3 regions of the Clostridium sp. BJN0013 genome follow, and region 2 is predicted to be linked to each of the others. Evidence: riboswitches for the same ligand, from Rfam matches in the RefSeq annotation. Region 2 holds a riboswitch; each other region holds the start of a gene.

Region 1 (7,980 bases), 1.7 Mb from region 2:
CCTACTACTAAAATAAGTGATATTGAAGAAATATCTAAAATTGCAAAATCCATTGGAGCTTTATTAAGTGTTGATAGCACCTTTGCATCTCCATTTTTACAAAAACCTCTGCAGCTTGGGGCTGATCTTGTCATACACAGCTTGACAAAGTATATAAATGGACATGGAGATGCCATGGGAGGAGCAGTAATTGGTAAAAAAGAACTTATAGATAAAATAAAACGTGAAGCTATGGTTAATCTGGGAGGAACTATAAGTCCTTTTAATGCATGGTTAATTATGCGTGGAGTTGTAACACTTCCACTGCGTATGAAACAGCATAGTGAAACTGCATTGGAGGTGGCTAAATATCTTGAATCAAACCCAGTAGTAAAGTTTGTAGCATACCCTGGACTAGAAAGCCATCCGCAGCATGATATTGCCAAGAAACAGATGAAAATGTATTCGGGGATAATTTCTTTTGCACTTAAAGCAGATGTAGATACACATAATAAATTTATTAATTCACTGGAATTGATCACTCAGGCCGTTTCATTAGGGCATGATGAGAGCTTAATTGTTTATACTGGCCCAAATGATGAGAGAATTAACTTTTACCCAGAGGTGTTTAAGGATGGATATGTTAGATTTAGCATAGGACTAGAAAGTGCTAGTGATATTATATCTGATTTAAAACAGGCCTTGGAAAAATGCGGATTACAGTAAGTTGGTAAATAAAAATTAAGTAAGCATTATCTGGAGAAATACTTACTTAAAGAGCAGATTTAATTTTTATGTAAATCTGCTCCTATTTAGTATAATAGAATTATTTTAAATAGATATTATTATAGCTTATTCAAATCATAAGGTGTTTCCTGATATACATAATAATTGAGCCAATTTAAAAATAGTAGGTTAGAATGGCTTTTCCAATTTGATAAAGGGGTTTTATCTGGATTATCATCTGGAAAATAATTTTTGGGTATATCTATAGGTAAATTCAGTGCTATATCTCTTTCATATTCTGATTTTAATGTTAAAGTATCATATTCAGGATGTCCAGCAATAAAGATCTGGCGTCCACCTTTTGTCGCTACTATATAGACACCAGCTTCCTTGGATTCAGAAATTATTTCTAGTTCAGGAATTTTTTCGATATCCTTTCTTTTTACAAAGGTATATCTGGAATGTGGCGCATAAAATATATCATCAAAACCTCTAAAAAGTTTAATATTAGCCCTATTTATAGTATGAGAGAAAACACCGGATATTTTTTTATCCAGCATATATTTTGGAATTTTAAAGTGATGGTAAAGTCCTGCCTGAGATCCCCAGCATATATACATAGTTGAATAAACATTTTGGGTACTCCAATCCATAATTTCAGTTAATTCTTTCCAATAATCAACGTCCTCAAATTCAAGTTTTTCTATGGGTGCACCTGTTATTATCATACCATCGAATTTTTTGTTTTTTATCTCTTCAAAAGTTTCATAATATTTAATTAAATATTCTTCAGGAGTATTTTTTGAATTATGAGACTTTAAATACATTAAAGATATATCAACTTGTATAGGTGAATTACTTAACAATCTTAAAAGTTGTATTTCAGTAATGGTTTTAAGGGGCATTAAATTTAATATAATTATATTAAGTGGTCTTATATCTTGTCGTACTGCATGATTTTCATTCATAACAAATATATTTTCAGCTTTTAATACTTTAGAAGCTGGAAGATTATTAGGTATATTTATTGGCATAAAATCCCTCCTTAAATTATAATATTTTTAGTGGTAATCAAATAAAAATCTTATTATTCAAATTTCAATTTTGGAGTTAAAATAAAATAAAAGTTATTTTTCTGTAAGAAAAATAACTTTTACAATAAACTAATTTGAAATTATTTTCCTTATCTCTCAGAAATAATCTGCTGGAATTAACACCATACATTTTAATAAAATGTTGGTTGTCGGGTTTCATAGGGCCAGTCCCTCCGCCGCTCTTGATAAGATTAAATTTGATTTTATATTACATGCTATACTAAAATTTCATTTTTGTCAATAATTCATTTTAACTGAAGACTAATCGATTTAAAGACCGGATTCTCTAAATTTATGTTCTGAAGTTCTTATTAAATTATGTAAAGGCCGTTTTAAAAGTGACAAAAGTAAAAATACACAAGAAAAATCATAATTATTACTGCTTAGTTTATTTTGAATATCTTTTAATTCTTTATTTAAATTTATGTAATAATATATTATATTACTGACTAGTCAGTAATATAATTAAACATCTTTTTTGTACTGGTGTCAATAAATTAAACCATGAAATTTATTGATTAGTCTATTTATTCTCTTAGACTTTATCTAAATCTAGAAATCATTTAACATAAATAGTATATGAGAATTAAAGCATGGCCAATCTTAGATAAAAAAGAGTATGCTGTTTATAGAGTAGTTAGTAAAGGCATAATAGGAGATAGGCTGGCGTTAAAAATGCCTTAAATACGAAACTTATATAATTTATGGATTATGTGATATAATAATATGTAATGTAGATAAAGTATTAGTTCAGTAACAAATTGTATAAAAAATTTTAATGAATAAATATTTATTTTGAAATTTCACTTTTTATAATACCTTAGTTTTTTCAAAATGAGTATAATCAGTGTAAACCATGTTACTGGTTATAAATTGTTAACAATATTGACACATAAGTGTAATAACTATTTAGTAATATGTAGTAATATTCATTATTATAAAATTATTATAAAAGCCTTTTTAGGCGGAAATGGAGAGAAATTATTATGAAATTTAAAGGTAAGAGTGCATTTGAAAAATCAGGTAAGTTTTCCAGCTGGATTGCTTTTTATATTGCTGCTTTAGTCACAGCATTGGTTGGAATTGCATTATTGGTAAATAATATTATATTATTTAGAAAGACTGTAAATCAATATGTAGCTCAAGGGTATTCTGCAAATATTGTACTTGAACAATTAGTACCATCTCAATTATTACCTGGAATATTTGAGTTTATTGGTGTGTATGGGGGAATTGTATGTATTTTAATAGGAATAGGTATAATTAATAAGAAATTTTCAAAACTTTTTGGTAAATTATATAATTGTGATAATAGTTTAGAAGAAGATATGCCAGAACAAGAGGTTATCGAAGTAAATCAGGCAGAAAATGTAGAAACTCCAAAAAACACAGAAATGGATAAATACGATGAAAATAAGGGTATAGAAGAGACAAATAAAGAACAATAGCCAGTAAAAAAAGTTTTACTTTTTAATCTTAAGTCAGTACATATTAAACATATAATTATATAAAGAAAAATAATTTATATTATTTTATTCCAATATTAAAAAAAAGATTATATAATTTAATTAAAACAAAAATATGGGGGATGTTTGCTGATGGATTGGAAAGAAAAGTATATTTATGAATTATGCAGTAAAACAATTGATGGCGAAAAGGCGTTAAATGCAATTAATAACTTTGTAGCTGAGATGAAAAACGTATTAGACAAGTATTATGTAAAAAAGTCTACTATAGAAATTGATGAGGATAAAAATACTATTAAAATTTATGGAAATGTTATAAAATGGAATATTACTGGAGAAAAATTTGAATTAAGTTCTAATAATGGTAAAAGTATAAATATATCTGTTTATAAAAATAAACATAAAATTAGATATTGTGAGGGTAGTCATACTAAAAAATCAGGAGTGTATATACTTAATAATAGTGATGCATACAATCATTATGTAGATGAAGCTTTTGAATATCTGTTAATGCTAGATAATTAGTGTATTAAATTTTTTAATTATTCTTCTCTTTGTATTGAAAATTAATATGTAAATCATTAAAATATCATAAATCTATTTTATCCGAAGGCTGCCGACAACATTCACAACTCCTTTAAAGTGGGAGATAATCACTGATATGCTATGGATAAGTTCTTCCAAGGTTCAAATGGAAAAAGGTAGTTCTCATGAGTAAGTTCCACCTGAACCTAAGAATCACTTGATATGTAAATTATATTACAGTATAAATGAAAAAGAATAGTGGCAACATATAAACGTAATTTAAAGTGGTTAGATTATAGATTCATGATATGGAGGAGAATAAAAGTATGAATATTAACGACAAGAATTTACAAGAAGCAAGAAAATTAAATCAACAATCTAAAAATAAAAAGGGAAATGCATCAAGCAATGTGAGTTCTTTAATAAATAATGATTCAAATATTCAAGAAGCCAGACAATCGAACCAGCAATCAAGGGAAAAAAGTAGTTCACCTAGTTTTACTAATAGTATAAATAATTTAGAAGAAACTAAAAAATTAAATCAACAATCAAGACAAAATAAAGGTAAATAACTAACTAATTAATTTTACCAGTAAAATTTACAAATAAAATCCATCATATTACAGTAACATAATATGATGGATTTTAGTAAATATTTTATAAATGTGAAGTGTGAAGTTTTATTGCATTGATTAGGAATTTAAGCATATCATCTCAATTAAGAGGACAGCCCTAATAAAAAAGATTATGAAGTGTTTTAAATTATATAATATACATTTAAAAATTTATACGATTGAACTTAAAAATTGTTTGATAAATTATGGCAGTTTATAAAAATAGAAAGAAGTGATATATATGGAAAGGACATTAGTACTTATAAAACCAGATGCTATGGAAAGAAAATTAATGGGTGAGATAATATCTATTTATGAAAAAAAGGGATTGCATATAGCCGCTTTAAAGATAGTAAAGCCAACTATAGAAATAGCTGAAAAACATTATAATGAACATAAAGGCAAACCATTTTTTCAAGAGCTGATTAATTTTATTACACGCAGTGAAGTCTGTGCTTTAATTATAGAGGCGGATAATGCAGTAGAATTAGTGCGAAAAATAAATGGAGATACAGACCCTTTAAATGCAGAAGTAGGAACTATAAGAGGAAAGTTTGCTATATCAAAATCTGAAAATGCAGTCCATTCCTCAGATAGCTCGGAAAGTGCAGAACGTGAAATAGAAATATGGTTCTCTAATTAAATTTTATTTAAGTGGTATATTGAGTTAAAGCTGAAATATCAAATTGAAATTATTATGCTCTAACTTTAAAGCTTAAACCAGTAAAAGCAGCTTATACAACAAAAATTAATTTTAAGGGAAATTATTTGCAATAACCTTTAACTGCATCTCTCCATACTATATATCCCTTTCCATTTATATGCAGTCCATCTACAGTATATTCCCGGTAAAGCTTATTTTCATTGGGTAAAGTGAAAAGAGAATATAAATCTATATATTTAATATCAAAATTTTTACAAAGTTCTCTTAAAGAAGCATTTAGCTCTATTATTTGTTTGTCATTTGTATTAGTTTTAAATAAATCCTTATTTATAGGTAGTACACTTTGAACATATATAGTAGTGTCAGGGGAATTCTCTTTTATAGTTTCTAGTATCTTAGAGTAGTTAGTTATTATGTTTTTTGAGGTTAAGCCCCTGCCTATATCGTTTATTCCCAGCATAATAAAAATTTTGCTTGGTTTTAATCTGGTTATTTCACTTATTCTATTTAATGTACCAGAGGTTGTATCATAACTTATACCTCGATTTAACACATTAGGATTATTCAATAGTTCATTCCATTCGGCAATATCTATCAAGCTATCTCCTAAGAATATTATTTTTCCATAACCACTATAGGTATTCATAAAAGTGGTTACTCTGTTTATGTAATATTGTTGATAGATATCAGTACTTAAATTTATATTGATCATTTGTTCCATATTTTCTGGATTTGAAGAACTAGCAGTATTATTTAAATAATTAGAGCTTGAGGATGTAGAGCTAAAAGGTGTATATATTTTATTAATATGTTTTTCGCAGTTTACTAAAATAATTAATAATGCTAGAGTAACTATAATTAATGTTGAAATTTTTTTGATTTTCATATATTATCTCTCCTTGTATAATGTAGTTACAATATTCGATAGAAAACTATCTTGAATTCTAACGAACATTATAACTCATTTCTTTTAATTCATTCGAAGATTTTCTACCCGATAGGGTGTACTAATCTCGTCTAATTTAGTTTTCTATTTAAGCCACACTAGTAAATACTGTCGTATAATATCTTCTGAATAGAAGATAGATGTATCTCTCCTAGGAAGTAACTCTAAAAAGTTATTACTACCTGAAAAAAGAGTATCATTCCATCAGTGAGAGTTCTATGTTTAGAGTGTTATACAATTTTAATTTTACATATTTATTTTTAAAAAAATTAAAATAAATATACTTCCGTAAAATTTAATTACATAACTAGAATAACATGTTATTGAAAAAATTGTTTAAAAAATATGTAAAAATTACAAAGAAAATTAAATATTAATAAAAAAATTTGTTGTTTTTGAATATATTTTTGAAGACAAGCCTTTTATATGTTAAAATGAACTGGGTGGTATCCATTTGGAACTACACTTTATTTTATGGGAGGAAAATCATGCAGTTAAATATGCTGAAATCCAAAATTCATAGAGCTACTGTTACAGAAGCAAATCTTAATTATGTAGGTAGTATAACAATTGATAGAGAGCTTATGGAAAGAGCCCACATAATTGAATATGAAAAGATTCAAGTTGTAGATATAGATAATGGAAATAGACTTGAAACTTATGTTATAGCAGGAGAAGAGGGAAGTAAGGTAATTTGTTTAAATGGAGCTGCTGCCAGATGTGTACAGCCAGGAGATAAAGTTATTTTAATGACTTATTGTCAGATAGATGAAAAAGAGGCTAAAGCTCATAAACCCATAGTGGTATTTTTAAATGAAAATAACTCAATTTCTCAAGTAACTGATTATGAAAAACATGGACAAGTAAAATAATAAAATTAAGCCTATTTTTTAAGTAGGCTTAATTTTTATATTCTTCTAATTTTGAGAGAATTCATACCATTTAGTTTTCATTATAGGAGGAGTATAGTTTTTCATTTTTTCTACTAATAAGAGGGGGTTGTCCGATATTGAAATAATTTTTAAACTAGATTTATCCATAAAGCCCTCAGTACAGGTAGCATTAAGCATATCCATAAGAGGATTGTAGTAATTTAATACATTTAATAATCCAATGGGCTTTTTATGAATTCCAAGCTGGGCCCAACTGAGAACTTCAAATAGTTCTTCATAAGTGCCAAGACCCCCAGGAAGGGCTATAAATCCATCAGAGAGATCAGCCATAATTTTTTTTCTTTCATGCATATCTTTAACCTCAATAAGTTTGGTTAAATTTTCATGAACTGATTCACCGGAGAAAAGTCCTTTAGGAATAACACCTGTAACTTTTCCATTATTTTTTAAAACTTCCTTTGATATTTCTCCCATAAGTCCTACTTTTGAACCACCATATATTAATTCTATTTTATTTTCCACTAATATTTTGCCAAGAAGTCTGGCGTTTCTCTGGTATTCTGGATGTAAACCGGAATTAGAACCAGAATAAACACATATTGCTTTCATTTATGATAAACCTCCTGAAATACATTTTTAAGCTGAAATAGTACATATTGTTTATCTTATATTATATGAATAAGACCTTAATAAACTTACAGTAATTTTTATTAAATTATTATTTATTATCATATAGACTCATATGTTTTATAATATCCTTATATTTTTGGGAAACTTCAGGATAGACTGTGAGCATGGTATCAATAACATAATCAATATTTGTGTCATCAATTTTTTTTGCATTGGTGCCATTAAAAACTATCATGTCCTTGCTGTCTAAAGAATTATAGATCTCACTTACAATAGGTGACTGCATAACCTTATCATTTTCTATGCATTTTTCTGAAAAATATAGTATATCTTCGACTACAATAAGCTGACCATAAGTGTATTCTTTTTGACAAGGTTTTAAATTGTAATCTGTACTGCAATCAAACATAGTATGTTCAACATGTTTAAAATCAAGTACATTT
Region 2 (7,980 bases):
AGCGGAATTTTCGGAAGAAGCAATTAAGGCTCAAGCTGTAGCAGCTAGAACCTTTGGGGCAGCCCATATGGAGATATATGGAGGGAAAAAATATAAAAGTAATACTGGAGCAGACGTATGTGATACAGTTAAATGTCAAGTATTCACAAATAAAGAGGAAAGAATGAAAAACTGGCCTGAATCTGAGAGAAATGAATATTGGGATAAAATAGTAAATGCAGTAGAAGCTACTTCAGGACAGATATTAACCTATAAAAATAAACTGGTTATGGAACCTTATTATTTTGCGGTAAGTGGGGGTAGGACAGAAAATGCAGTAGATGTGTTTGGAAAGGGAGAAGAATATTTAAAGAGTGTAGAAAGCCCTGGGGAAGAAGATGCATCTAAGTATAAAACTTCTATACAATTATCCTATACTAATTTTATAAATAAAATAAATTCTCAATATCCTAATTCGAGATTGTCCGTAAAAAATTTATCTGATCAAGTATGTATAGAATCTAGAAATGAAGGAGGGTCTGTTAAAGAAATTAAATTAGGATCAATTACTATATCTGGAGCAAAATTTAGAACTATTATGTCATTAAATTCTTCAGATTTTAATATTTATTTTAAAGACAATATTATTATTGAGTGTATTGGATATGGGCATAGAGTGGGAATGAGTCAGTGGGGAGCAAATGCCATGGCAAAACAGGGTAAAACTTATAAAGAAATATTAGCCCATTATTACAATAAAACAGAGCTTCAAAATTTAGAAATATTTCGCAATAAATAAAGTTTATCTAAAGCTCAGATAATAAAGAGATAAAATGAAATTTCATTTTGTCTCTTTATTATTTTTTATAAAAAATATAAAGAAAAAATTATAAAATATGTATTTTTTGTTATTGTCTGGACAAACTACAAAAAGGAGGTGTTCATATGGACAGAAAAATTTTTAGTAGAGCATTTAACTTTTTGAAAAAGGAGGGCTTTTATATAATACTGTTTGTTTGTCTTTGCGTTGTAGCAACAGTTGCAGTAATAACTGCTAGAAATAATAAAAATCAGAGTGCTGAGTTACAGAAAAGTGTAAGCTTAGAGCAAAAACAAACCAAAGAAACAGCCCAGACAGATGAGAAGCCTTCTTCCAGTTATGATAATGCTCTCCAAGTAAAAAAGAGTGAAGAAACAAATAGTAATGAATCCGAAGAAACTTCAAAAAGTGTATCTAGTTCAGTTAGTACTTCTTTTCAAAAACCAGTGGAAGGAAATATTGCAAGAGCATATTCAGAAGATCCAGTATATTGGGATTCTACAGGTACCTATAGACCTAATTTGGGATATGATATACAAACAGAGTTGGGGAAACCTGTATTTGCAGCTATGGATGGAAAAGTAGAAGAAGTGAATAAAGCAACTCAGGATGGAGTAGAAGTTATTATAGATCATCAAAATGGATTAAAAACTATTTATTCTAACTTGGATCCTAATGTTGAAGTTAGTGTCGGTCAAACATTAAAAAAAGGAACTGCTATAGGAATAGTAGGAAAAAGTACATTAAGAGCAGCATATGAGAAATATGGAGATCATTTGCATTTTGCAGTTCTAAAAGGCAATGAGTTTGTAAATCCAGCTAAATATATAAAATATTAATATTAGGCCATTTCTTACTATTTTATGGGGAAATGGCCAACACACCATGAATTTAAAAATGTTAATGAGCATATTTATAAATATAGGGGGGACGAGCAACTGTGAAAGATTATGAGAGTAATGAGTATATTTAGAAGTTTTTATTTATTGCGGTCAAGTGTATAAAGGAGTTGAATAAATTTGAAAGATTACATTGAAGAAAGAGTTTTAGAAGTTGCCAAATATATAATAGGTTCTAAAGCTACTATAAGAAAAACCGCTAAAGTTTTTGGAGTAAGTAAAAGTACTATACACAAAGATATGACAGAAAGATTACCAAAGATAAATCCGCAAATTGCCCAGGAAGCTAAAAATATATTGGATTATAACAAGGCAGAAAGGCATATAAGAGGCGGAAAAGCTACAAAAATGAAATATAAAGCTATTGAGGGGTAAAAACATTCCCATTATAATTAGAATGTGATATGATAATAAATATGATAAGTTTATATTTTTATTGTGAAAAGCTAGTAAGATTAGGAGTGAAAGAGGAATGTTTTTTAATATAGGAACTGATATGGGTATAGATTTAGGCACGGCTACGGTACTTGTTTACATTAAAGGTAGAGGGGTAATTTTAAAAGAACCTTCAGTTGTTGCTATAGATAAGACTAGAGATAAAGTGCTTGCCGTGGGAGAAGAAGCATGGCAAATGATAGGGAGAACACCAGGAAATATTGTTGCTATTCGTCCACTAAGGGATGGAGTTATATCTGATTATGATGTAACAGAAAAGATGTTAAAGTATTTTATAGGTAAGGCTTGTGGGAAAAAAAGAATGTCAGCACCTAGAATAGTAGTATGTGTTCCTTGTGAATCTACTGAAGTTGAAAAGAGAGCTGTAATTGATGCAGCTAAAAATGCAGGTGCAAAAAAGGTGTTTTTGATTGAAGAACCATTAGCTGCAGCCATTGGTGCAGGAATTGACATAACTAAAGCTAGTGGTAATATGGTAATAGATATAGGGGGAGGAACTACGGATGTGGCAGTGATTTCTTTAGGAGGAATAGTTGTAAGATCCTCTATAAAAATAGCAGGAGATAAGTTTGACGAAGCTATAATGAAATATATCAGAAAAGAACATAAATTAATGATTGGAGAAAGAACTTCAGAGGATTTAAAAATAAATATAGGTTCTGCCTTTGACAGAGAAGAAGAAGTGACTATGGAAATAAGGGGAAGAGATTTGGTTACAGGACTTCCTAAAAATATAACAGTGTCCTCAGAAGAAATGAGAATAGCATTAAAGGAAATTGTAAATTCTATAGCGGATACAACTCATGCAGTATTAGAGAAAACTCCACCAGAATTAGCAGCGGATATAGCTGAAAAAGGTATTTTTATGACTGGTGGAGGATCATTATTAAATGGACTAAGTGATTTAATAAGAGAAATTACAAAAGTACCTGTTTATGTGGTTGAAGATCCTATATCCTGTGTGGCTTTAGGTACAGGCAAAGTTCTTGAATATTTAGATAAAATGGAAGTTTTCTTTACTGGTGATGATATAACATTAATAGATTAACTATATGGAATAAATATATTTTTAAGATATTAAAAGAGCAAACTCTAACTTATTGTACTGTAAATTAAACTTATTTAAGTTAGTTTTTTTGTTGTATAGGCTTAAGATAATATATTGTTATAATATAAATAATATGAATGAATTAATGAATAAAGTATTACTTCAGCCATATTTAAAATTAAATTCAGACGAATATTACTAGAGTTACTAAAGAGATTTTCATTTTCATTTGAATCAACTATGCCTATTATTGAATAATCTCCTACATTTGGAAGAGACTTTCCTACGCCTTTACCAGGATGAACAGGGAAATCCCTTGCTTGAATTTCTCCTATGGTTTCTGGATTCCCTAAACAAGCATCTATCCCTATAATAGTACTATAGGGATGAATTAACTTTATTTGTTTTAATTTATCTTCTATATTTAAAGCATGTATAGGATCTGAAATTGTACCGTAAGTAGGTAAAGGAAAGTGTTTGCATTTTAGTAGACTACCTACTAAAGGACCTAAACAGTCTCCTATATATCTATCTGTACCAATACATACAATAATAGTATCTTTATTAATGTAATTCTTTAGAAAGTAGGCAAGTTCATGGTAGGACACAGGATTTTTATAATTGACTTTTACTCTATTCATATATTCACCTTCCTTTATGTATAACCTTATAAATGTTTTTATCCGAAGGCAAGCAATTAGCTAACACTCCCATCTTCTTCAAAGTGAGGGGATGAGTACACTATGCCCTTGGATAAGTTCTTCTAGGGTTCAGATGGAGGAAAGCGTTCCTTATGAGTAAACTCTACCTAAACCTAAGAATTACTTGATAGAGAACATTATATATAATGTATATGATGAGAACGGGTAAAATATTAAATTTCAACCATATACATATGATTTTTAAAGGGATCTAAAGAAATATGGAGTAATAAACCTTTAATATTATATTATACGGGTATAGTAGGTTTGAAAATAAATGAATGAGAATGTATACTAATCTACGTTAGGTATGTGTGTTTATATTCTATAAAGATACATAGTCTGGGAATGAGCTGGCATAGCTCAGCAGGTAGAGCAACTGACTTGTAATCAGTAGGTCGTGGGTTCGAAGCCTACTGCCAGCACCAGATTCGGAGGAATTCCCGAGTGGCCAAAGGGGGCAGACTGTAAATCTGTTGTCAGTGACTTCGATGGTTCGAATCCATCTTCCTCCACCATAAAAATTGGGCGCATAGCTCAGCTGGGAGAGCATCTGCCTTACAAGCAGGGGGTCACAGGTTCGATCCCTGTTGTGCCCACCACATCATTTAATAATAAAATAAGCTGGCATAGCTCAGCAGGTAGAGCAACTGACTTGTAATCAGTAGGTCGTGGGTTCGAAGCCTACTGCCAGCACCAAATGCGGAGGAATTCCCGAGTGGCTAAAGGGGGCAGACTGTAAATCTGTTGTCAGTGACTTCGATGGTTCGAATCCATCTTCCTCCACCATAAAAGGCACTTTTAGGTGTTTTTTATTTTACTTAATTTGTTATTTTCATAACCAAGAAAATTCATTATATAAAAGCTCTTATCAAGAGAGGTGGAGGGAAAAGGCCCTGTGAAGCCCGGCAACCAGTGTGTGGTCACCAAGGTGCCAATTCCGGCAGTTAAAAGTCTGCAAGATAAGAGAGTAGTTAATTTATTTAACCTCTTCTTACTGAAGTGGTTTTTTATTTTATATAGGGAGGTATTAAGAATGAGAAGACTTTTTACATCTGAATCAGTTACAGAAGGACATCCTGATAAAATGTGCGATCAAATTTCAGATGCTATTTTAGATGCTATTTTAGAACGGGATCCCCAGGGGAGAGTGGCATGTGAAACTGCAACTACTACAGGTATGGTTTTAGTTATGGGAGAAATATCTACCAATTGTTACATTGATATTCCTAAAGTAGTTAGGAAAACTATAAGGGAAATAGGGTACACTAGAGCTAAATATGGATTTGATTGTGATACTTGCGCTGTGTTGAGTTCAATTGACGAACAATCATTAGATATAGCTATGGGAGTTGATAAATCCTTAGAAGCCAAAGTAGGTAAAATGGAAAAAGTAGATGCTATAGGAGCTGGAGATCAAGGTATGATGTTTGGATTTGCAACAAACGAAACTCCAGAATATATGCCTATGCCTATAAACTTAGCCCATAAACTTTCAAAGAGGTTGTCACAAGTCAGAAAAGAAAGTATATTGAATTATTTAAGACCGGATGGAAAAACACAGGTTACTATAGAATATGCGGATAATAAACCAATTAGAGTTGATACAATAGTAGTATCTACACAGCATGATGAATTTGTGACCAGGGAGCAAATTGAAAAAGATATAATAGATAATGTTATAAAACCTATTGTATCACCAGAATTTTTAGATTCTAATACTAAATATTTTATAAATCCAACAGGGAGGTTCGTAGTTGGAGGTCCTCAGGGAGATTCTGGACTTACGGGAAGAAAGATAATAGTTGATACATACGGCGGTTACGGAAGACATGGCGGCGGGGCATTTTCAGGAAAAGATCCTACTAAAGTCGATAGATCTGCTGCTTATGCTGCTAGGTGGGTGGCTAAGAATTTAGTCGCTGCTGGAGTTGCTGACAAGCTAGAAATACAAATTGCTTATGCCATAGGTGTAGCAGAACCTGTATCAATAAGTGTAGATACTTTTGGCACACAAAAGATATCAGAAGAGAGGATAATTGATATAGTAAATAGAGTATTTGATTTAAAGCCAGCAGCTATAATAAGAGACCTAGACTTAAGAAGACCTATATATAGGCAAGTTGCAGCTTATGGACATTTTGGAAGAACTGATATAGATTTACCTTGGGAAAGGTTAAATAAAGTTAATGATATAAAAGGTTATTTTTAATAATAAAAGAACTCTGTATTGTATTATGCGGAGTTCTTTTATTTTAATTGTTTTTAATAGATACTCAGTTAAGTATGTTAGTATATTTTACATAATACGTCCTCAATAGAACCCACATGGCAATGACAGCATTACCATCAAAGGAAGCTGATTCTTTGTATTATATAAAATACTTAATACATATTTATTTTTTGGGATTTAATATGTCCTCTATGTCATTAGCTGATAGATCATAATAGTAGTAATTTTTATAAAATTCTTTTACCTTTTGCTTAATATCTAAATCATTAAATAAGTCGGGATGGAGATTTTTGGCTAGCCATAAAGGTTGTAATGCACCTTCTGCACTTCTTACAGACCATAAATATACTCCTTTAGGATTAAGATAAACTTGTTTATTTTTTACAGCTGTTAGAGATTGCCACTGATTTGAACTGCTTGTGTCCATGATATAATCGTAAGTGTTTTTACTTGTGGCTATAATCACATCTGGCTGATTTTTGTATAGAAACTCAAAATCAACACTGGTACCTTCATTGCTAGTGCTAGATTCTTTAGAAATATTTTCTGAAGCTATATTTATACCTCCAGCAGCCTCTATGTAGGAAGTATTTATGTCATTGGAACCAATTGTGGTAAGTGACCCTTTTGGGGTACCACTGGCAACAAATACTTTAACTTTTTCACTAGACTTAGTTTTGTCACTAACATATTTTATATTATTATCATAGTATTCATTAAATTTTTTAGCTTTCTCTTCACCGCTTTCTCCAAGTACTTTTCCAACCATAGTAATAGTATTTTTTATATCTTCAGGAGTTTCTAATTTTAGTCCTAGAAAAGCTATATTAGCTTTTTGTAGTCTTTCTTGTTCAGTTTGAGTAAATGTACCAAAAACTACTTGTGAGTTTGCTTTAAGTAAAGTCTCCATGTTTAAAGTTCCAGGGCCTGAACCTGTGTAGGCAGCGGGAATTTCTGTTATCCTAGGATAAACTTTAGGAAAAAAACCTGTTTGAACCCCTTGGGCTGTTGCCACCAATTTATCTGCTCCACCAAGTATTAAAACTATCTGATTCAAAGCTCCAGATGCAGCTATTCTAGTAATCTCATAGGGTATTGTGACTGTTTTACCAGTACCATCAACTATTTTTCTTGTTGAGGATGTTGAATTCTCTTGCTTGGTGGATGTACTATTTTTTTTATTTCCACAGCCTGTACTAATAATTGACATGAGCATAACTGTAATTACTATAAATAAAATTAAAATTTTTGAATTTGTTTTTTTCATATTAGCTCTCCTTTATTATTTTATTGTAATATCTTTTTGATTTATAATCCTCTTAATATGCAGGAAAAAATATCTTCTATAAAAGCTAGCCTTCCTTCATATCCAACATAACTTTTATTGAGTATCAACCTATCTGAAATAGGAAGACTTATAGAAATGAAATATCCTTTCAACTTAGAAGCAATTATTGAATCCCAGCTGCTGCCTATAATTAAAGGAATTAAATCTTCAATTTTTTCCTTGATACTTTTAATAATTTTTTCTCCATCATTTACGAAGGTAATTGCTGAAGATATTTCACTAGTTATATTTTTAAAACTGTTTTCTATCTTATCTCTGTATTTATAAGGGGGATCATCTACTATATATTGGCATCCTGGTATCATACCCAATTCTTTTACTAAAAATCTGGTAATTCCAGATATATATGTAGACTTTCCAATAGTAAAGAAACGTTGTGGGAAGGTGCTGTCATAACGAGTTAACATTTCAGTTAATCTTTCCATTAGCCAATTTGCAATATATTTGCTGAAACGGTCAGCAGAAATTAATAGAGTACCTTGTGCACTTCCCATTT
Region 3 (7,980 bases), 750 kb from region 2:
ATCTTTCAAAGAATTTTTTTATTAGGGATAAAAGTGTAGTGCTGGAAGGGCTGATTTACATAGGTATAGCGTTAATGGCTATTTACATATTAAAATACTTTTGTCAATATTTTATAGCCTCTTGGGGACATATTATGGGAGCTAGAATGGAAAACAATATGAGAAGTGATTTGTTTAATCATCTTCAAAAGTTGTCATTTTCTTATTATGACAATAATAACACAGGACAGATGATGTCCAAACTTGTATCTGATCTTTTTGATATATCAGAACTTGCACATCATGGCCCGGAAAATGTATTTATATCCGTTGTTAAAATTATAGGTTCTTTTATAATACTATTATTTATAAATATTAAAATGACATTTATTTTATTTTTAGTTACTGTAGTTATGGTAGTGTTTTCAATATATAAAAATAAAAAAATGCAGCATATATTTTTAGATAACAGAAAAAAAATGGCTAATATAAATGCATCAGTTCAAGATAGCTTGGAAGGAATAAGGACAGTGAAATCTTTTGGAAATGAAGATTTGGAAAAAAGAAAATTCAGTAAAAATAATAATGAGTATTTGAATTCTAGAGCAGATAGCTATAAAGTTATGGGAGAATTTATTGCAGGTAATTCTTTTTTTCAGGGAATATTATATGTTTCTATAATAGTCTCTGGAGGTATATTTTTCACTGAAGGTTCTTTAAAAATATCAGATTTAGCAATTTATGCGTTATATATAAATATTTTCATAAATCCTATAGATATACTTATTAATTTTGCAGAACAATTTCAAAAAGGCTATGCCGGCTTTAGGAGGTTTATGGAAGTAATAAAAACTGAACCAGAAATAATTGATAGTAAAGATGCTGTAGTACTTGAGAATGTAAAAGGCAATATAGAGTATAAAAATGTATGTTTTAATTATCATAGTAAGCATAATGTATTAAATAATATAAATATAAGTATAAAAGCTGGTCAAAATATTGCGTTAGTTGGTCCTTCCGGTGCCGGGAAGACAACCATATGTTCCCTGCTTCCAAGATTTTATGATGTGACAGAGGGTTCTGTAACAATAGACGGAAAGGATATAAGAGATTTAAGTATTGAATCTCTTAGAAATTCTATTGGAATTGTACAGCAGGAGGTTTATATGTTTTCTGGTACTGTAAAGGATAATATAAAGTATGGAAAGCCAGATGCTTCTGATGAAGAGGTAATAAAGGCTGCAAAAGAAGCCAATATTCATGAATATATAATGACACTACCTGAAGGATACGATACTTATATAGGTGAGCATGGAGTAAAACTTTCAGGAGGTCAAAAACAAAGAATATCTATTTCGAGAGTGTTTTTAAAAAATCCACCTATATTAATATTAGATGAGGCAACATCTGCTTTAGATAATGAAAGCGAGAGATTTATACAAAATTCCCTTGAAAAGCTCTCTAAAAATAGAACTACAATAGTAATTGCACATAGATTAAGTACTATAAGAAATGCCGATGAAATAATAGTTATTGATAATGAGAGAATTAAAGAGAGAGGAAGTCATGAAGAACTTTTAAAGAAAAAAGGATTATATTCTCATTATTATAATATGCAATTTCAAGGACTTAATGCCTAAAAACAAACACTGTTTATTTTTATAATGTTTACAAATAGGTCATGCAGTTGTACTGTGTAAGATCAAACAAATGCAGGATTTAGGTCATCATGTAGTTATTATTATTGGGGATTTCACTGGAAAAAATCGGCGACCCTACAGGAAAATCTAGGGATAGGGTCGCACTAACCGATGAACAAGTAAAAGAAAATGCCAGAATTATTGCAAGCAAATTTTCAAAATATTTGATATGGAGAAAATAGAGGTACGATGATCCCTTTATTCCTATGAAAAATATAATAAAGATGGATATTATAATAATTAGTAAGAAAATATTAACCTTTTTTATAAGCATCGTCTTTTTTAAAATGAATTAAAATTGCTACTGCAGAAATATATATTAAGTTGAATATTACATAAATAATAATTAGTTTATATGTATACTTTCCTCTATTTGTTGGATTCCCATATAATATAGTTATAATAATAATTACAGGGTATAAAATCAGAACAAATACTTCAGCAGGTATCTTTTTTACTGATTGATTTAAACCGTAAGAAACTGCAAAATAGTAGGTAGCTAGACATTTAAATTCTACCAGAGACCATAAAGATATAAATACAAACCTAAAACTATTTATAATAGGAATATTTATACTATCGGCTAACGTTAAGATAGGCCATAAATACTTTGGAGGAGTTTCAATACCTAAGTAATAAATAGTTGCAAAAACAGACCATGTATAAATAAATCCTATAATAGCAGTAGCCACTATACCACATTTTAATAACTTTTTATTATTCTGTAAAAAAGGATAAATAAGAAATATAATCTCCATACCAGAAATGGCAAAGACAGTTTCTTTTGAACCTTTTAATATATTAGTTAGTCCTGAGCCAAATACAGGCATCAGATTTAAAAAACTCCCATATGCTAAAATAGCTATAGGAAGAATAACTAATCCTATAGTTAAATAAAAACCTACTTCAGCTAGCCTTCCCAAAGGTTTTATACCCTTATAAGCAATGTATGATATGGGAATTAAAGTAGTGAGAAGAATCTGATAAAGCTTCAGAAAAGGAGTTGAATACATCCTGAATAAATTGGCATATTCGGAAAATGATGATGTAAGCACAAATAAGAAGAAAGATATAAAAATAATATTTAAAATATTTCCTAAAAAGTTTCCAAAACATTTTTTACTCAATGTCAGTATATTGTCTTTAGGAAACTTTTTACACAGATAATTTGCTATAATAACTATATATAAAGGATATATTGTTCCTAATATGCAGCTAATCCAGCTGTCCTGTTTTGCAAATTTTATAATACGATTAGGCAAGTGCATAAGCTCAATACCTACAATAGCTGATTTTAGTATAAATATAAACTGACTTGGGGTTAAGAAGATATTCTGAGTTTTATTCATTTTTTTCATTCCTAAAATCACTTTGTCTTGTAGGATCATTATGTGGGATAGCATCAGGTCTTTTATTCATCTTCCATATAGGTAACCTTATAAATATATCTTTTATATTGCTTATATCAGTATTTTTACCTACACTGTATTTTTTATCAGTCATTTATATCACCTCATAATTTATATTTTCCAAGCTTCATTAAAAATATTTACTTGAATTATATATGTATCCAAATAAATTTCCATATAACTCTGTAGTTAGTGACATAAATACCCTTCTATTCCTGATATAAGCATATATTATAACCTTAATACATAGTTTCTTTATATAAACACGTAATTATCTGTCTAAATAATAATTTGTTTATGGTATTATTTATTTTATCTGCAGAGGTAAAAATAACACCATCATGTACAGCATTAATGGGATTTATGTGTATCTTCTTAATAAGAAGCTCACCACAAGCATAGCCATCCCCGATTTCCAGAATCCTTACTCCAATATCTGTTGCAAAATCATCTAGTTCATTTTTTCCTCTATGAACTTTTTATAATCCATTTTTTTGTTCTCCTATCCTTGTACAATATTATACAACGCCAAACTGTGCATATAAAAATTGTATCATATTAGCAATACGGTTTTCTAGCGTTAGAATAAAAACAACCGATGCTATTATATAACGGTTTACTACAAAGGAATAAACGTTTCTTTTGCTTATACATTGCATCTGTTAGATCACAGAAAAATTATGTAATACTTAGAATATGTGCAGGATTGTCTACTGTTATTGTATGAATTTGTGCATCTGACAGGCCTTTTTCCTTCATTAATGGTAGAATTTTAGTTGGTATATGAATATAACCTGGACCACCAGTATAAGTCATACAATCGTTAGTGCAGAAATCGTGAGAAACCAGTATCTGGCCCAAATGACCATGTTCAATCAGTTCCTTGATTTGGTCTACACGTTGAACGTCTGTTGTTATCTTACAACCAGACCTTTTAAACACCGTGTCAGAAACTCCTAAACTATCAAACTGTATATGGCAGCCCAAATCAGCAAATTTTAATCTTGCTTCATTAGAAAAAGCAAATTCCATATGACCTAGAATAATTCGTTCTGGGTCAGCACCAGCTTCTGTTAATATTATTAAAATCTCAAATGGTGCATCAGGATGAAAAGCAGAATGAATACTTATTGGTACTCCAGTTTCCTTTTGAGCAATTGCTGCTGCTTTAAGAGATTTTATCTCATTTTCCGTGATTGGCCAGGAACAACCAATTTCTCCAATGATGCCTGCCCTAATTCCAGTATCATCGAAACCCTTTGTAATGTCATTAATATACTCATTGGCAATATCTTCTATAGTCTTGTTATTCATGTCCCTTGGCAATGTGGGTTCAATATAATAAGCCGTACCCATAACAATGTTGATTCCTGTCTCTTTAGCAATACGTACCAACACCTGGGTATCAAAACGAATATGACGAGGTGTCACGTCAACAATGGTATTGCCGCCAGCTTTTTTGAATAAAATGGCTTCATGGATTGCATCGTCTACATTTGTTTTCTTCATATTCCTAGCTATTTTTCTGAATAGAAGAGTAACAAACTTTGGAACTAATATAGACATATCCATCAAAAGATGCTCATGTGTAATAGTAAATCCCAATTTATTGCTGTCTACTAGACCTAATACTGTTTGAACTTTTCCCTGTACAGATTTATTATCCATTTTATTATCCTCCAAATCAATATTGAGATTCCAGGCGTATCTCTCATGACTTAGTTATATCAATATAAAGTGTAAAAAAGCAAGAAAAATTTTTAAAAAACATATAAACTTTGTGTAAATTAAACAATTATATATGAGGTTGATAAATGATTGAAATCTACAAAAAAAATTTTAAATTATAAAAAATTAGCTATTGACAAAAGAACTAAAAAATTGTATAGTACTATCAACAAGTAAAAATACACATTATGTTAGTTAAAATTTAATATAAAATTTCTTATCAAGAGAGGCGGAGGGACTGGCCCTATGATGCCCGGCAACCTGGATGTTATTTATTCAATGGTGCTAATTCCTGCGGGGTAACCTGAAAGATGAGACATTAAGAAAGAGTTAAACTTCTTACATTTCATCTGTAAGAAGTTTTTTATTGTATAATATTAATTTCGATACCTTAGTTGACCAGACACACTGGAGACTAAGTAAACTGAATTTTATTCGGTTTACTTAGTCTTTTTTTATATTTAAGTTATGCAGAGAGGAGATAAATAAAATATGAGCATAGATTTTGCAAGAAGTATAGAAGAGAGGACATTAACCCATCCCTGTTACAACTGTATTGCCCATAAATATGCAAGAATGCATATCCCTGTAGCACCAAAGTGTAATATAAGCTGTAACTTTTGCAATAGAAAATATGATTGTGTGAATGAAACTAGACCAGGGGTTACCAGTGAAGTTTTAACTCCTGAGGAAGCTAGAGATAAATTTAATATAGTAAAAGAAAAAGTGAAAAATTTGACTGTAGTGGGTATAGCAGGTCCAGGAGATCCACTGGCAAATTTTGAAGAAACTAAAAAGTCTATAGAGTTAATAAAAAAGGAATCACCAAATATTACATTTTGTCTTTCTACCAATGGATTGATGTTGCCTTTTTATGCAGATGAAATAATAAGACTGGGGGTCACTCATGTCACTATAACTATAAATGCAGTGGATCCTAAAATAAGTGGCAAAATATATAAATATGTTAATTATCTAGGAAGTGTTCTTGAAGGAGAAGAGGCAGGGAATGTATTGTTAAATAATCAATTATCAGGTCTTAGATATATTACTCAAAAAGGTATAATATGCAAGGTAAATATTGTTATGATAAAAGGAATTAATAGCAATCATATTCCAGAAGTAGTTAAAAAAGTTAAAGAGTGTGGAGCATACATGACAAACATTATGCCTCTTATACCTGTTAAGGGTAGTGTATTTGAGAATATGCCTACTGTAAGTGATTTGGAGTTAAACCATATGAGAAAAAAATGCGAACTGGATTTAAAGCAGATGTATCATTGCAAACAATGTAGGGCAGATGCAATAGGAACTTTAGACAAGGATATATCTAGTGAATTTAGAAATGATACTGAACATGATTTTAAAGGGAAAAATATAGTTAAGCTTAACAGTAAAGAAAAAATTTATAAGAAGAGTAAATATAGATTTGCAGTTGCAACTAAGTCCGGTGTAAATGTAGATGCACATTTTGGACATGTGTCACAATTCTATATATATGATGTAATAAACGGGAAAATTGAACTTAAAGAAAAAAGGATCATAAACAAATACTGCAGTGGTATAAGTGAATGTGATGGCCATGATAATAAGATATCAAATATCTTAAAAAGCATAGAGGATTGCAATGCAGTACTTGTATTGAGGATAGGTTTTGAACCTTTGACCATGCTGCATGAGAAGGGAATAAAAGTATTTCAAATGTATTTTAGTATAGAACAGAGTATAAAAAAAGCCATAGAATTACTTGAAAAAGATTCATAAATATTCAAGTACAAAGGGGAATGGTAAATATGAATATAAAAAATATGACAAAAAATATAAAAATTTCAAATAGCAAGGGCAGTTTTAATGAATTGGTAATTAAAATTTTAAGAAAAAGTTTAGCCATTGTATTGTTTCTGGTTTTTTGGCAGATAGCCCCCATAGTAGGTATAGCTGATCACCAATTTATACCTACTTTTTCAGAAACCATTAGTACAATTTGGGATCTTATATTGAAAAATGAAATGATAGTACATGTTAAAGTAAGTCTTATGAGAGCCATAATAGGGTTCATGCTGGCAGCAGTTATAGCACTACCATTAGGCTTCTTACTTGGGGGAGGATTTAAAAAGGTTGAGGAATTTTTAGATCCCCTACTTCAAATTTTAGCTCAGGTGAATCCTTTTTCATTACTTCCAGTTTTTATTTTACTTTTTGGAATTGGAGAGGTAGCCAAAATATCGATAATATTTTGGGTTTCCATATGGCCTATACTGTTTAGTACCATAACAGGAGTAAAAACTATCGATCCACTTCTGATTAAAGCCGCCAGGGCTATGGGTACATCTAAAGTAAAATTGTTTTGGAAAATCATTTTGCCGGGTTCAGCACCTAATATATTTGCAGGATTGAAACTGAGTTCGGGAAATGCATTTCTTATGTTGATTGCAGCTGAGATGATTGGTGCAAGTGCAGGACTTGGGTGGATGGTGTTAAATTCAGAGGTTAATTTTCAAATTAATAGACTTTTTGCAGCAGCATTTACAATTGCAGTATTAGGAATACTTATAAATAAAACAATAGCTTTTATAGAAAGAAAGGTTGTAGTCTGGAAAGAAGAATCTTTTACAGCTTAAAAATATTAGATAATAAAGCACTTTTAAGGGGGAAACTAAAAATGAAAAATAGAAAATTAGCTTTAATATTAAGTACTGTATTTGTATCAACATTGATTTTTTCAGCTTGTGGCAGTAATAAGGATGAAGCAGCTAATGCTGATAAAAGTGAAGAGTTACAGGTCGTTAGAACATGGAGCAGGAAAGATTGTACTGCAGCACCTATTGTAATAGCGGATAAGCTTGGATATTTTAAAGAACAAGGTTTAAAAGTAGAGTATACAGGGGATACACAGCCTGCACAAAGGCTTCCATCTATATTAAATGGGAATAATGATTTTGGAGATGCACATCCTAATAATTTAGCCATTGCTGCACAAGGAGGAGCCAAAATAAAAGCTGTAGCAAGATCTATTGTAGAACCATCAAAAGATACAGATGACTATGAGCATCTTCAGCATATGTGGTGGGTAAGTAATAAGAATAGTTCCATAAAAACATTAGCAGATATTAAAAACTTTGATGGAAAAGTTAAAGTTGGAACTAATTCTAGAAATTCTTGTG

What was found. A riboswitch is a leader RNA that binds a small molecule or an ion and turns the genes downstream of it on or off. The one in region 2 is predicted to bind S-adenosylmethionine.
Region 1: it holds a riboswitch for S-adenosylmethionine, as region 2 does, so the genes downstream of both, metA (homoserine O-succinyltransferase) here and metK (methionine adenosyltransferase) in region 2, are expected to answer to the same signal.
Region 3: it holds a riboswitch for S-adenosylmethionine, as region 2 does, so the genes downstream of both, nifB (nitrogenase cofactor biosynthesis protein NifB) here and metK (methionine adenosyltransferase) in region 2, are expected to answer to the same signal.

Annotation. Positions count from the first base shown of each region.
Region 1 covers NZ_CP162495.1:1,997,148-2,005,127, forward strand. Annotated here, with positions in the region: gene AB3K27_RS10285 (PLP-dependent aspartate aminotransferase family protein) at 1-705, shown strand, start outside; gene metA (homoserine O-succinyltransferase) at 825-1,739, opposite strand; SAM riboswitch class I at 1,886-1,991, opposite strand; gene AB3K27_RS10295 (hypothetical protein) at 2,786-3,247, shown strand; gene AB3K27_RS10300 (hypothetical protein) at 3,398-3,790, shown strand; gene AB3K27_RS10305 (hypothetical protein) at 4,117-4,362, shown strand; gene ndk (nucleoside-diphosphate kinase) at 4,646-5,047, shown strand; gene AB3K27_RS10315 (GDSL-type esterase/lipase family protein) at 5,169-5,954, opposite strand; gene panD (aspartate 1-decarboxylase) at 6,503-6,886, shown strand; gene AB3K27_RS10325 (TIGR00730 family Rossman fold protein) at 6,932-7,516, opposite strand; gene AB3K27_RS10330 (hypothetical protein) at 7,626-7,980, opposite strand, start outside.
Region 2 covers NZ_CP162495.1:324,865-332,844, forward strand. Annotated here, with positions in the region: gene spoIID (stage II sporulation protein D) at 1-778, shown strand, start outside; gene AB3K27_RS01785 (peptidoglycan DD-metalloendopeptidase family protein) at 925-1,638, shown strand; gene spoIIID (sporulation transcriptional regulator SpoIIID) at 1,819-2,073, shown strand; gene AB3K27_RS01795 (rod shape-determining protein) at 2,171-3,202, shown strand; gene yyaC (spore protease YyaC) at 3,304-3,843, opposite strand; tRNA gene AB3K27_RS01805 (tRNA-Thr) at 4,256-4,331, shown strand; tRNA gene AB3K27_RS01810 (tRNA-Tyr) at 4,337-4,421, shown strand; tRNA gene AB3K27_RS01815 (tRNA-Val) at 4,430-4,505, shown strand; tRNA gene AB3K27_RS01820 (tRNA-Thr) at 4,527-4,602, shown strand; tRNA gene AB3K27_RS01825 (tRNA-Tyr) at 4,608-4,692, shown strand; SAM riboswitch class I at 4,769-4,872, shown strand; gene metK (methionine adenosyltransferase) at 4,940-6,115, shown strand; gene AB3K27_RS01835 (ABC transporter substrate-binding protein) at 6,300-7,403, opposite strand; gene AB3K27_RS01840 (nitrogenase component 1) at 7,445-7,980, opposite strand, start outside.
Region 3 covers NZ_CP162495.1:1,075,225-1,083,204, forward strand. Annotated here, with positions in the region: gene AB3K27_RS05715 (ABC transporter ATP-binding protein) at 1-1,619, shown strand, start outside; partial or broken gene AB3K27_RS05720 (tyrosine--tRNA ligase) at 1,648-1,869, shown strand; gene AB3K27_RS05725 (GerAB/ArcD/ProY family transporter) at 1,934-3,028, opposite strand; gene AB3K27_RS05730 (hypothetical protein) at 3,021-3,182, opposite strand; gene AB3K27_RS05735 (hypothetical protein) at 3,767-4,756, opposite strand; SAM riboswitch class I at 5,031-5,134, shown strand; gene nifB (nitrogenase cofactor biosynthesis protein NifB) at 5,309-6,580, shown strand; gene AB3K27_RS05745 (ABC transporter permease) at 6,610-7,437, shown strand; gene AB3K27_RS05750 (ABC transporter substrate-binding protein) at 7,479-7,980, shown strand, end outside.